Regions from separate parts of the Burkholderia sp. BCC0397 genome, predicted to be linked through region 1. Evidence: riboswitches for the same ligand, from Rfam matches in the RefSeq annotation. Region 1 holds a riboswitch; the other holds the start of a gene.
What was found. A riboswitch is a leader RNA that binds a small molecule or an ion and turns the genes downstream of it on or off. The one in region 1 is predicted to bind manganese.
Positions count from the first base shown of each region.

Region 2: another riboswitch for manganese. It lies ahead of HWX03_RS11725 (TMEM165/GDT1 family protein); the one in region 1 lies ahead of HWX03_RS34880 (sodium:calcium antiporter).

Region 1 covers NZ_CADFDL010000020.1:76,371-83,281, forward strand. The annotation lists gene HWX03_RS34870 (efflux RND transporter permease subunit) at 1-2,104, shown strand, start outside; gene HWX03_RS34875 (copper-binding protein) at 2,101-2,469, shown strand; gene HWX03_RS34880 (sodium:calcium antiporter) at 2,562-3,572, opposite strand; yybP-ykoY riboswitch at 3,642-3,809, opposite strand; gene HWX03_RS34885 (metal/formaldehyde-sensitive transcriptional repressor) at 3,925-4,200, shown strand; gene dmeF (CDF family Co(II)/Ni(II) efflux transporter DmeF) at 4,213-5,229, shown strand; gene HWX03_RS34895 (DUF1289 domain-containing protein) at 5,232-5,417, shown strand; gene HWX03_RS34900 (MFS transporter) at 5,517-6,731, shown strand; gene HWX03_RS34905 (heavy metal sensor histidine kinase) at 6,749-6,911, opposite strand, start outside.
Region 2 covers NZ_CADFDL010000003.1:346,507-353,417, reverse strand. The annotation lists gene pepN (aminopeptidase N) at 1-522, opposite strand, end outside; gene HWX03_RS11730 (DUF4136 domain-containing protein) at 710-1,408, shown strand; gene HWX03_RS11725 (TMEM165/GDT1 family protein) at 1,463-2,035, opposite strand; yybP-ykoY riboswitch at 2,077-2,251, opposite strand; gene guaD (guanine deaminase) at 2,380-3,699, opposite strand; gene HWX03_RS11715 (adenosine deaminase) at 4,101-5,126, opposite strand; gene xdhC (xanthine dehydrogenase accessory protein XdhC) at 5,145-6,149, opposite strand; gene HWX03_RS11705 (disulfide bond formation protein B) at 6,776-6,911, opposite strand, start outside.

The sequences.
Region 1 (6,911 bases):
GTCGCTGCCGCTCGGGGTATTGGCCGCGTTCATCGTGATGCGCTACCAGGGCGTGAACGCCAACCTGATGTCGCTCGGCGGGATCGCGATCGCGATCGGCGCAATGATCGACGCCGCGATCGTGATGATCGAGAACGCGCACAAGCATCTGGAAGCGTACGACCGCGCGCATCCCGGCGAGCCGATCACGGCCGCGCGCCGCTGGGAACTCGTCGCGGCGTCGGCAGTGGAAGTCGGGCCCGCGCTGTTCTTCTCGCTGCTGATCATCACGCTGTCGTTCGTTCCGGTGTTTTCGCTGGAAGGGCAGGAGGGCAAGCTGTTCGCGCCGCTGGCGTTCACGAAGACCTATACGATCGCGGCCGCCGCCGGGCTGTCGGTGACGCTGGTGCCGGTACTGATGGGCTATCTGGTGCGCGGCCGCATTCCGCACGAGCACGCGAACCCGATCAACCGCGTGCTGATCCGCCTGTACCGGCCGCTGCTCGAAGCGACGCTGCGGCGCCCGTGGGCCGCGATCGGCGTCGCGGTCGTCGCGCTCGTGCTGACGGCCGTGCCGTTGTCGCGGCTCGGTGGCGAATTCATGCCGCCGCTCGACGAAGGCGATTTGCTGTACATGCCGACCGCGCTGCCGGGCATCTCGGCCGACAAGGCGAGCGAGCTGCTGCAGCAGACCGACCGGCTGATCAAGACCGTGCCCGAAGTCGACACGGTGTTCGGCAAGTCGGGCCGCGCCGATACGGCGACCGACCCGGCGCCGCTCGAGATGTTCGAGACGACGATCCGCTTCAAGCCGCGCAGCGCGTGGCGGCCCGGCATGACGCCGGAGAAGCTCGTCGACGAACTCGACCGGACGGTGAAGGTGCCGGGGCTGTCGAACGTGTGGGTGCCGCCGATCCGCAACCGGCTCGACATGCTGTCCACCGGGATCAAGACGCCGGTCGGCGTGAAGATTTCAGGGCCGGACCTGGCGGGGATCGACGCGATCGCGACGCAGGTCGAGGCAGCCGTGAAGCGCGTGCCGGGCGTGACGTCCGCGCTCGCGGAGCGGCTGAACGGCGGCCGCTACATCGACGTCGACATCGATCGGCTCGCCGCCGCGCGTTACGGGCTGTCGGTGGCCGATATCCAGGCGGTCGTGTCGTCGGCGATCGGCGGCGAGGACATCGGCGAAGTGATCGCGGGGCGCGAGCGCTTCCCGATCAACATCCGCTATCCGCGCGAGATTCGCGATTCGCTCGAGAACCTGCGGCAACTGCCGATCGTCACCGCGCGCGGCGCGCAGATCCGCCTCGGCGACGTCGCACATGTCGCGATCGCCGACGGGCCGCCGATGATCCGCAGCGAAAACGCACGGCTGTCCGGCTACGTGTACGTCGATCTCCGCGGTGCCGACCTGAGCACGGCCGTCCGTGCGATGCAGCAGGCCGTCGCACGGCAGGTCGCGTTGCCGCCCGGTTATTCGATCGCGTGGTCGGGGCAATTCGAGTATCTCGAACGCGCGGCGGCGACGCTGCGCACCGTCGTGCCCGTCACGCTCGTCGTGATCTTCGTGCTGCTGTTCGTCACGTTCGATTCGGCGGCCGACGCGCTGCTGCTGATGTCGACGGTGCCGTTCGCGCTGGTCGGCGGGTTCTGGCTCGTGTGGGCGCTCGGCCATGCGGTGTCCGTCGCGACGTCGGTCGGCTTCATCGCACTGGCGGGCGTGGCCGCCGAATTCGGCGTCGTGATGCTGCTGTACCTGAAGGGCGCGCTGCAGCGCCGGCTCGATGCCGGCGAACCGCTGACCGATGCGTTGCTGCTCGACGCCATTCGCGAAGGCGCGGTGCTGCGTGTGCGCCCGAAGGCGATGACGGTCGCCGTCGTGCTCGCCGGGCTCGTGCCGATCATGATCGGCCACGGCGCCGGTTCCGAAGTCATGCAGCGCATCGCCGCGCCGATGGTCGGCGGCATGGTCACGGCGCCGCTGCTGTCGATGTTCGTCATTCCCGCCGCGTGGCTTCTGCTTCAGCGCCGTCGCGCGCGAAGCGCGGGCCGCACGCGGCATTCCGATGCAGTTCCTTCCGGCACGAACGTGCCATCCATTCCCACCGGAGAATCACGATGAAGATGAATCAACTGATCGCCACTGCCGCCGCCGTTCTCGCGTGCGGCGCTTTCGCCGTCCCGGCCGTTGCCGCCGGCGACATGTCGGGCATGGACATGTCCGGCATGAAGATGTCGTCGGACGGCGCGGCGGAATCGAACGCCGCGCTGACCGACGCCGAGGTGAAGAAGGTCGATGCCGCGAGCGGCAGGATCACGTTGAAGCACGGCGCGCTGGAGAACGTCGGGATGCCGCCGATGACGATGGCGTTCAAGGCGAAGGACGCGGCGATGCTCGCGCAAGCGCATGCGGGCGACAAGGTCAAGGTGCGGATCGAGAAGGTCGATGGCACGTTGACGATCGTCAGGCTCGTCAAGGGTTCCTGATCGTCCGGATGCGGGCGTTGCCGTCGCCCGCATCCGGCGCGATGAAACGCGCCGCACCGACGTGTCCGCCGGTCGGCGCGCCCGACCGGCATTTATCGCGTCAGCGTCAACACCAGATACCCCGCATAACCCGCGCCGTTCGCGAGCAACGCCCAGAGCGCGAGCCCGCGCGTGCGCGCATTGACGCGCAGCCACGCCGCCGCCGCGAGCGTGATGATCACGCCGGTCAGCACTTCGGGGCGCGGCTCCCACGGCGTCAGCATGATGCCGATCGCCGGCAGCAACGTACCCTGGAACACCATCGCGCCGGTGATGTTGCCGAACGCGAGCGTGTCCTTTCCACGACGGATCCACAGCACGCTGTTGACCTTCTCGGGCAGTTCCGTCGCGATCGGCACGATGATCAGCGACAGCAGCAGCGCCGACACGCCGAGTACGTGCGATACGCCTTCCACGCCGTGAATGAAGCCCTTCGCGCCGCCGACCAGCAGCGCGACGCCGATCAGCAGTTGCAGCACGATCGTCGCCAGGTTGGTCGGCAGGCCGACGCGCGACAGGAACATCGCGTGCGGCGCCTCGGTGCCGTGCCCGGCATCGACGAGCTGGGTCGACGCGCGGAACGTCATCACGACGTACATCACGTAGAGGCCGACCAGCATCGCGGCGAGCAGCGCGCGCACGGCCCAGTTGTGATGCGGGACGAACATCGCGACGGTCGCCAGCGAGAATGCGGCGAGGAAGGTGTTCATGTCGCGCACGAAGCCCGTGCGTTCGGGCGCGATCGTGCCGCGCAGCCCGCGCGAGCGGATCACGGCGAGCGTCATCAGGAACGTGGTGAGCGTCGCGAGCATCAGCGGCGCGCCGAGAATCGCGCCGACGCCGATCTCCTCGTTCACGGCCTGGTTCGACGTGCCGCCGGCCAGCGCGAGCAGCGGCACCATCGTTTCGGGCAGCGCGGTGCCGACGGCCGCGAATAGCGAGCCGGTCACGCCTTCGGAAATCTTCAGGCGTTCGCCGAGATGTTCGAGCGCATTGGTGAAGAGTTCGGCCGCGACGAGGATGACGATCAGCATGAACGCCAGTTCGACGAACATGAAGGTCATGCGGCACCTCCGCAGGCAGCGGTGGCGTGGAGAACGAGAGCGGGGAGGAACATGGGGACTCCGTGGTCGGACGCTGACGAACCATGGCACATCCGCCGCCGTCCGACCAGGAACGACGCGATGTGCCGATGGTCTCGCCAAGCCGATCAGGCCGAACGCGCCACGGCCGCAAGCCGAGTGTGTTGACGCGTTCGCTTTCCGGGGACGGAAAGCAGGCTACTCCCCAAAGACGGAAAGCAGTCTAGCCGAGCGGTTTTCTTTCGACAAGCCTTCGTCTCGAAAAATATACCCCTCCACCCTATAGGGGTAGCCTTCCGAAGATATACTCCCCTACCCTATACAGGAGCCATCGATGAGTCATACCGTTCGCGAAAAACAGAAGCTGCTGAACCGCGTGCGCCGTATCAAGGGACAGGTCGAAGCGATCGAGCGGGCACTGGAAGACGAGCGCGGCTGTAACGACGTGCTGCAACTGATCACGAGCTGCCGCGGCGCGATGAATGGCCTGCTGGCCGTCGTGCTGGAAGACCACATCCGGTCGCATCTCGTCGATGCGGACACGCCCGACGCCCACGAAGGCAGCGCGACCGAGCAGCTGATCGATGTCGTGCACAGCTATTTCAAGTAAACGGATCGGAACATGAACGAATTCAACGGCACGTCGGCCGGCGGCGTGCACAGTCACGCGTTTCTGGGCGCCGCCCACGCGCGCAACGAGCGGAAGACGTGGATGGTCATCGGCCTGTGCACGGCGATGATGATCGCCGAGATCGTCGGCGGCACGCTGTTCGGCTCGCTCGCGCTGGTCGCCGACGGCCTGCACATGTCGACGCACGCGGGCGCGATGCTGATCGCCGCGCTGGCCTATACCTATGCGCGCCGCTACGCCGACGATCCGCGCTTCGTGTTCGGCACCGGCAAGCTCGGCGACCTGGCCGGCTTCACGAGCGCGATCGTGCTGGCGATGATTGCGTTGCTGATCGGCTATGAGGCGATCGCGCGCCTGCTGGCGCCGGTGCCGATTCACTTCGACGAAGCGATTCCGATCGCCGTGCTGGGGCTCGCCGTGAACCTCGCCAGCGTGTGGCTGCTGAGCGGCGATCACCATCACGGGCATGGGCACGGCCATCATCATGCGCATGGGCACGATCATCATCACGAAGACGAAGACCACGACGACGCGCACCACGCGCATCATGGTCACGGTTCGCACTCGGCCGCGCATCGCGACCACAACATCCGGTCGGCCTACGTTCACGTGATCGCCGACGCGGCCGTGTCGGTGCTGGCGATCGTCGGCCTGCTGCTCGCGCGCGCGTTCGGATGGGTCTGGATGGACCCGCTCGCGGGCATCGTCGGCGCGCTGGTGATCGCCAACTGGGCGTACGGGCTGATACGCGATACGGGCGGTGTCTTGCTCGACGTCAACGTCGATCGCAAGCTGACGGACAACGTGCGCCGCGCGATCGAGGCGCTCGGCGACACGGTCAACGATCTCCATGTGTGGCGCGTGGGCCCCGGGCACATGAGCGCGATCGTGTCGGTCGAATCGGGCGACACCGCGCGCGATGCGAGTTTCTATCATGCGCTGGTCGCGGGCTTCGACGGCGTGTCTCACGTGACCGTCGAAGTGCTGACACCTGCGAAGGCGGCCTGATCGTGGCCGTGAAATCGCCGTGTATCGATCTCTGCGCGTTCGACGGCCGCACGGGCTTTTGTGTCGGCTGCCTGCGCACGCGCGACGAGGCACGCGACTGGAAGAAGCTGACCGACCATCGCCGGCACCAGATACTGAACGACCGTACGCGCCGGCAGGCGAAGCTGCGGCGCGACATGGCGGAATAGCAAGGGCGCACGCGTTCCTGCGGCGTGCGATCAGGGTCACGGGCGTGCGGTAGCATCACAGGCATTCAGCTTCAGGATTCCTGAACCGGGGAGCGACCCATGCAGACCGACTCATCGACCGGCATTCTTCGCCAGATTCCGCGCAGCGTGTGGGTGCTCGGCTGTGTCAGCCTGCTGATGGACGTGTCGTCCGAAATCATCCACAGCCTGTTGCCGATGTTCCTGATGGCGGGTCTTGGCGCGAGCGCGACGACGATCGGCCTGATCGAAGGGATCGCCGAGGCGACGTCGCCGGTCGTCAAGGTGTTCTCCGGCACGCTGAGCGACTACCTGCGCAATCGCAAATGGCTGGCGGTGACCGGCTACGCGCTCGGCGCGCTCAGCAAGCCGCTGTTCGCGATCGCGCCGACGATCGGCGTCGTGGTGACCGCGCGGATCGTCGACCGGGTCGGCAAGGGGATTCGCGGCGCGCCGCGCGATGCGCTCGTCGCCGACGTCACGCCCGTTCACCTGCGCGGCGCTGCGTACGGGTTGCGCCAGTCGCTCGACACGGTGGGCGCGTTCCTCGGGCCGCTGCTGGCCGTCGTCATCATGCTGGTGTGGCGCGACGATTTCCGCCTCGCGTTCTGGCTGGCCGTGATTCCCGGCGTGCTCGCCGTGGCGCTGCTCGCGTTCGGCATCGACGAACCGGCGCATGCGCCGGGCGAGAAGCGCGTGAACCCGATTCGCCGCGAAGTCGTCGCACAACTCGGCGCCCGCTACTGGTGGGTCGTGGCCGTCGGCGGCGTGTTCGCGCTGGCGCGTTTCAGCGAGGCGTTTCTGGTGCTGCGCGCGATGGGCAGCGGCGTGCCCGTCGCGCTCGTGCCGCTCGTGATGGTTGCGATGAACGTCGTGTATGCATTGTCGGCTTACCCGTTCGGCAAGCTCGCCGATACGACGAGCCACACGAAACTGATGGTGGTCGGGCTCGTCCTGCTGATCGCCGCCGATATCGTGTTGGCACACGCCGCGCACTGGCCGACCGTGCTCGTCGGCGTCGCGCTGTGGGGGCTCCATATGGGGATGACGCAAGGGCTGCTCGCGACGATGGTCGCGCAGGCCGCGCCGGCCGAATTGAGAGGGACGGCGTTCGGCGTGTTCAACCTGATCAGCGGCATCGTGACGCTCGTATCGAGCGTCGTCGCGGGCGTCCTGTGGGACCGGGCGGGCGCTGCCGCGACGTTCTACGCGGGGGCCGTATTCAGCGCGGCGACCATCCTGCTGCTCGTTTGCGTTCGCAGGTCGTTTAGCGCCGTGCAGGATCGCCAGCGCTGAATGCGGCGGCGCATGGCCTATCTGCCCGTGCCGCGCGGAAAGTAGAGCGCGAACGTCGTGCGCCCGTCGCAACTCGCGACCTCCACCTTGCCGCGATGCAGCTCCATGATCGACTTCACGATCGCGAGCCCGAGCCCCGCGTTGCGCGCCGCGCCGTGCCGTGACGAATCAATCCGGTAG
Region 2 (6,911 bases), on a different contig from region 1:
GCCGTCGGGCAGGTCGCCCGAATCGACGAGGTTGCCGTTCGACAGCAGCACCGGATACGCGGCCTTGTCGGCACGCAGCGTGACGGTGTACGACGCCATCACGTCGGGGCGGTCGAGGAAGTAGGTGATGCGGCGAAAGCCTTCGGCTTCGCACTGCGTGAAGAAGTTGCCGCTCGATACGTACAGGCCCGACAGCGTCGTGTTCTGGTCCGGCGCGCACGCGCTGTCGAGCGTAAGCTCGAACGCATCGGGCACGTTCTCGACCGTCAGGCCGTGTTCGTGCGCGCGCACCGCGCCGTACGATGCGCCGTCGAGCTGCGCGCCGACGAATTCGAGCGCTTCGCCCATCAGCTCCAGGTGCGGCGCGGGCGCGGCATCCGGATTGCGGCGCACGCGCATCGTGTTCCTGACGATCGTGCGGGCCGGCGCGAGATCGAATTCGAGTGCGACGGAATCGATGAGGAAGGCCGGCGGCGTGTAGTCGGCGCGGCGGATCACGGTGGAGGAAGCGTTGTCGGACATGGTCGTCGAGATCGGTGGAGTGGGGGACGGGCCCGTCGCGCGGGCCAGGCGAACCGGGCCATTGTACAAAGGCTGGCGGCTGCGTGCCGGGCGAACTTTTTACCGCTTTCGGCAGTCCGCGTATTATCGGCATCCCGTTGGGGTTCGCGCGGGGCGACGAACGGGTGACGGATCGACGAGGATCAACATGAAACGCGAATGGATTTTTCGCGGTGCGGGCTGGGCGGCGGCGCTGTGCGTCGCGCTGCTGACCGGCTGCACCAGCTACGTGACCACCCAGGTCACGGCCTTCTCCGACTGGAGCGGCAGCGACGCGACACGCACCTATGCGTTCACGCGCACGGATGCGCAGAAGAACAGCATCGAGCAGTCGACCTACGAGCCGATCGTCGCGAACGAGCTGTCCGCGTATGCGTTCCGGCAGGTGCCGCCGTCGCAGGCACGCTATCTCGTCGGGCTGACCTATTCAGTCGGCAGCGATCTCGTGACGGTGCCGCAGCCGGTCTACTACGATCCGTGGTTCGCGCCCGGGCCGTACTGGCGGCGCGGGCCGTGGGGTCCGTGGGGCCCCTGGGGGCCGATGCCGGCCGGCTATGTCGCGCAGACGTACCAGGTGTTCGACTACGTGCTCGGCATCCGCATTACCGAGCGCGCGACGGGCAAGGAGGTCTACAACGTGTCCGCGCGCACGACCGGCGACAACGGCACGCTGCTGTACGCGATGCCGTTCCTCGCGCGTAGCGCGCTCGCCGATTTCCCGTTGTCGAACGGGGCCGTCCGCTCGGTCCGGCTGCCGGTCGACAAGCGTGGCGGGCCGGCGGCGCCGGCCGCCAACGAGCGCGCGGTGCCGGCGGCACCCGCCTCGGGCGCCGCCGTCGCGAAGTAACGCGGCATCCATCCTGGCGCGGCCGCCCGGCCGCGCCGGCCACCTGCCTTTCCGTCAGACCCCGATACCCAGCAGCGCCAGCGCGCCGAGCACGACGAACAGCACGGCCGCGATTCCGTGCACGAGCTTCGTCGGCAGACGGTGCGCGAAGCGGTCGCCGAGCAGGATCGCCGGCACGTTCGCGAGCATCATTCCGATGGTCGTGCCGGCCACGACGCCGATGTAATCCTGGAAACGCGCGGCCAGTGCGACGGTCGCGATCTGCGTCTTGTCGCCCATCTCCGCGAGGAAGAACGCCACCAGCGTCGCGCCGAACACGCCGAGCCGCGAGCGGGTCGCATTGGCTTCGTCCTCGTCGAGCTTGTCCGGCACCAGGATCCACAGCCCCATCGCGATGAACGAGAGCGCGAGCGTCCAGCGCATGATCGACGGCGTGACGAGCACGCCCAGCCATTCGCCGAGCGCGCCGGCGAATCCGTGATTGACGAGCGTCGCGACGAGCACGCCGAGAATGATCGGCACCGGCTTGCGATAGCGCGCGGCCAGCACGAGGGAAAGCAGTTGGGTCTTGTCGCCGATTTCAGCGAGGGCGACGGCGCCGGTGGAGATCAGGAAGGCTTGAGACACGGATGGGGTTCCACGGGCCATTGTTGTGCGTGCGAGCGACGATCCACGGCGCGCCGGGCCCTGATGCGGCGCACTGTGAATCATCGGTCTCGCCAGGCCAACGTGGCTGCGTCCGCCATGGCCGAACGGCCAAGTCTGTTGACGGACGCCTCCGTCACGATGCGCGCCGGTGGCGCGGGACATCGAGCGGAGCGGCTACTCCCCAATGAGCGGCGAATTCTAGCACGGCGGGTTGCACGCCGGAAAGCGGCCGGGCCGCCGTGCGGCGCGCCGGAGCGGCTTCGATTGCCGGCATGCACGGCGGCGAAGCTGCCGCGCTGCCGGAACGGAGTGCCCGCGGGGCGTTACGCGACGGCCGGGCGGCGCGCGGCGCCACGCTTGTGCACGAGTTCGCCGGCCGCATAGGTGCGGTACACCGCGCGATCGTCGCCGAGCAGCGCGAACGCGAACAGCAGTTCCTCGAGCGAATCCGCGCGCTTCGTGCGGCGCGCGAGCAGCGGCGTCGCCTGCGGATCGAGCACGACGAAGTCGGCTTCGGTGCGCGGCTTGAGCGTGCCGACCGTGTCCGCGAGGTCGAGCGCCTGCGCGGCGCCGGCCGTCGCGAGCCAGAACATCCGCGTGGCGGTCAGGTGATGGCCCGACAGCCGCGCGACCTTGTGCGCCTCGTTCATCGTCTGCAGCATCGAGAACGACGTGCCGCCGCCGACGTCGGTCGCGAGCGTGACGGGCACGTCGTATTCGCCGGCCTTGTCGAAATCGAACAGCCCGCTGCCGAGGAAGAAGTTCGACGTCGGGCAGTGCGCGACGACGGTGCGCGTCTCGGCCATCCGGCGGCGATCCTCGTCGTCGAGGTGGATGCAGTGGCCGTACACCGCGCGCGGACGCAGCAGCCCGTAACGGTCGTAGATGTCGAGATAGCTGCGGTGGCCGGGGAACAGCTCGGCCACCCATTTCACCTCGTCGACGTTTTCCGCGACGTGGCTTTGCACGAACACGTCCGGATGGCGGCGCGCGAGTTCGCTGCATGCCTCGAGCTGCGCCTCGGTCGACGTCGGCGCGAAGCGCGGCGTGAGCGCGTACATCTGGCGGCCCTTGCCGTGCCAGCGGTCGATCAGCTCGGCGCTGTCGTCATAGCCCGACTGCGCGGTGTCGCGCAGGAAGTCGGGGCAATTGCGGTCCATCAGCACCTTGCCCGCGATCATTCGCAGGTCGCGTGCGTCGCTCGCCGCGAACAGCGCATCGGCCGACTGCTTGTGCACCGTGCAGTAGACGAGCGCGCTCGTCGTGCCGCACGCGAGCAGTTCGTCGACGAAGAAGTCGGCGACTTCGCGCGCATGCTCGGGATCGCCGAACTGGCGCTCGGTCGGGAACGTGTACTTGTCGAGCCACGGCAGCAGGCCCGGCGCCGGCGACGCGATCATGTCCGTCTGCGGATAGTGGATGTGCGTGTCGATGAAGCCGGGCACGATCAGCTTGTCGCGCAGGTCGTGGACCACCGCATCGCGTGCGAGCGTCGCGGCGAGCGGCGCATACGGGCCGGCCGCGACGACCTTGCCGTCGTCGACGATCAGGAGCCCGTCGGTCTCGTAGTTCGCGGCCTGGCTCGATTGCGCCGGGTCGCCGTTGAAGGTCAGCAGTTGGGAACGGAAAGCGGTTTGCGTCATGACGAAGGGTCCTGCATCAAGGTAAGGCGAACAGAAGAAAGCGAGCGACGCCGCACGGCGGCGGGACGGTGCTTCGCGAGCGGCGGCGGCACGCGGCGTGCGGCATGGCCGAAGGCGACGGCGCAGGCGAACGTGGCGGCCGAAGCCGCCCGCGCGTGGTTGCCCGTGCACCTCGCGGCCGTTGCGCCCGCAGCCGGTACGCCCGCAACCGGTGCGCCCGCAGCCGGTACGACGCCGAACGGCACGGCAAGCCGCGACGGCCCGCGCGTGCGAGCGACGACGGGCTGCGCCGTCGCTCCGCATGCATGCAGGCGGCCGGCCCGGCGCAAGGCCGAACCGGTGATCGCGAAGCGGATGCCGTTGCCGTGTCTCATCTGTCTAGCGTGCCTCGATGCGGGCCGTCACGCGGCCTGCCAGTACGCGTCGAGGCGCGCGTACAGTGCGTCGCGCTGCGCCGGTTCGATGAACGACGCCTCGAAGCCGTTGCGGATCACCGCATGGACTTCGGCATCCGTGAGTTGCAGCCCTTCGGCCGTCGCGAAGTAGTTTTCATTGACGTAGCCGCCGAAATAGGCCGGATCGTCGGAGTTGATCGTTACCGCCACGCCGCGGTCGAGCAGCGCCTTCAGCGTGTGCTTCGCCATGTCGTCGAACACGCACAGCTTCAGGTTCGACAGCGGGCAGACGGTGAGCGCCGTGCGCGTTTTCGCGAGGCGTTCGACGAGCGCCGCATCCTCGATGCTGCGCACGCCGTGGTCGATCCGGTCGACTTTCAGCACGTCGAGCGCTTCGTAGATGTAGGCGGGCGGGCCTTCCTCGCCCGCATGCGCGACGAGCTTCAGCCCGAGCGCGCGTGCCTTCTCGAACACGCGGGCGAACTTCGTCGGCGGATGGCCGAGCTCGGACGAATCGAGGCCCACGCCGATCAGGCGATGACGATAGCGTTCGAACAGCGGCAACGCGGATTCGAACGTCGCGAGCGCGTCTTCTTCGGACAGGTGGCGCAGGAAGCACAGGATCAGCTTGCTCGACAGCCCGCGCTGCTCGGCATCGGCGAGTGCGCGCTCGATGCCCGCGACGACCGTGTCGATCGGCACGCCACGCTCGGTGTGCGTCTGCGGGTCGAAGAACAGTTCGGTGTGGACGACGTTGTCGGCGAGCGCGCGTTCGCAGTACGCGGCCGTCATGTCGTAGAAATCCTGCTCGGTGAGCAGCACGCTCGCACCGGCGTAGTAGATGTCGAGGAACGATTGCAGGTCGGTGAACGCATACGCGGCGCGCAGCGCATCGATCGAATCGTAGGAGAGCTTCACGCCGTTGCGCTGCGCGAGCGCGAAAATCAGTTCGGGCTCGAGCGAGCCTTCGATATGGATGTGCAGCTCCGCTTTCGGCGCGCGGGCAATCTTGTCCTTGAATGTCGGGGTCATGGCGTCGTTCTTGGTCGGTCAGTAAGTAGGGGAAGCCTGCGCGGACGTATTCGCCTCGACGGCCTGCAGCAATTGCGCGGCCACCGAGATCGCGATCACTTCGGGCGCCTTGTCGATGATGCCTTCGACACCGATCGGGCAGCGCATCCGCGCGACCTGGGCCGGGTCGATGCCGATCGCGGCGAGCCGGTGATCGAACTGCACGCGTTTCGTGTGCGAGCCGGTCATCCCGAAGTACGCATAGTCGCCGCGTCGCAGGATGCGCTCGGCCAGCATGAAATCAAGTGCGTGGTCGTGCGTCATCACGACGAAGTAGGACTGCGGCGGCGCTGCGTCGACCGCGTCCGCCGGGGAAGCGGCCGCGTCGATCGCGAGGTTGCCGATGCCGGCGAGCGCGTCGGCCGGCGGGAACACCGCATCGGGCCCGTCGATCCAGCGCACCTGGCACGGCAGCGTCGCCAGCACCTTCACGAGCGCGGTGCCGATGTGCCCGGCGCCGAACAGCATGACGGGGAACGCATACGGCGCGATCGTTTCGGTCATCAGCGATACGCCGCCGGTTTCCCACAGCAGGCAGTCGGCGCGCGCGGCTTCCGATTCGGGCTCGCTCAGCAGCGGCGCGCCCGGCGCGGGGCCGAATGATACGCTACGCACGGTCGCGGCGCCGGCCGCCACGCGCTTCGCGAGCGACATGATCCAGCCGAGATCGCCGACGTCGAGCCGCTCGAACGCGAGCACCACGGCGCCGCCGCAGCACTGGCCGAGGCTCGGGCCGAGCGCGAGCCGCTCGAGCCGGCGTGCGTGCTGCACGTGCGCGCCGTCCTTCAGCAGGTGCCGCGCGATCTCGATCGCCTTCCATTCCAGATGACCGCCGCCGATCGTATGGCGGGCCGTGTCGCGCGTGACGAGCATCTTGGTGCCGGCTTCGCGCGGCGCGGAGCCGTCGGTGTGCGCGACCGTCACGAGCACGGCCGCTTCGCCGTGCGCGAGCAGTTGCTGCAGATCGCCGAGCCAGGCTTCCATCAGCACGCTCCGTTCGGGACGACGCGGCACGACACGCGGCGCGGGCTGGCGGGCGCCGCGGCAACGAGGACGGACGGGAGCGGGGCAGGCCGGCTGCACGGCTGATGCCGTGCGGCGGCCGCGAACTGACGGCGTGCGCGAACGGCGCCGCCGGACGCGCGGACGCCATGAGGGTGACGGATGCGGATGGTTTGCGTTGTCATGATGAATCCAGTCGACATTGCGGATCGGGCGCGCGTTACGCAGGGAGCGGTGAGACCGCCTGGCCTCGCGCACGTAGATCGCCATCCAGTCCCGAAGATAGCACCGCCACGCGGCGGGAACATGGCCGGGCGGTGATCCGGGCTATCAGGCGGCGATCATGTCGATCATAGGCCCGCCGCGCGGGATCGGGGCGCCGATGCATGTGCATCGGGCCGAAACGCACGCGCGACGGGGCGGGGGCGCGGCGATCGCGCGACGCGCGCGGGCCCGGCAATCCGGGCGGCGGCGGGGTAGGTGTTTACGCGCGGCGACCGGGCAGGGCAGGCGCAGGCGTCGGCCGCAGCCGGGTGACGACCCGCCGGCGGCGCGCGGCCCATTCGGTCGGGCCGCGCAGGCCATGGGCCGGCAACGCGGCCGGCCGGTCAGCCCGCGAGCTTGCGGCGATGGCGCCAGAGGCTCGCGACGATCGCGATCAGGATCGCGGCGAAGCCGATCAGCGCCCAGCCGGGCAGCAGGATGCCGAAGATCGGCGGGTAGACGGTCTCGCACAGCCCGGCG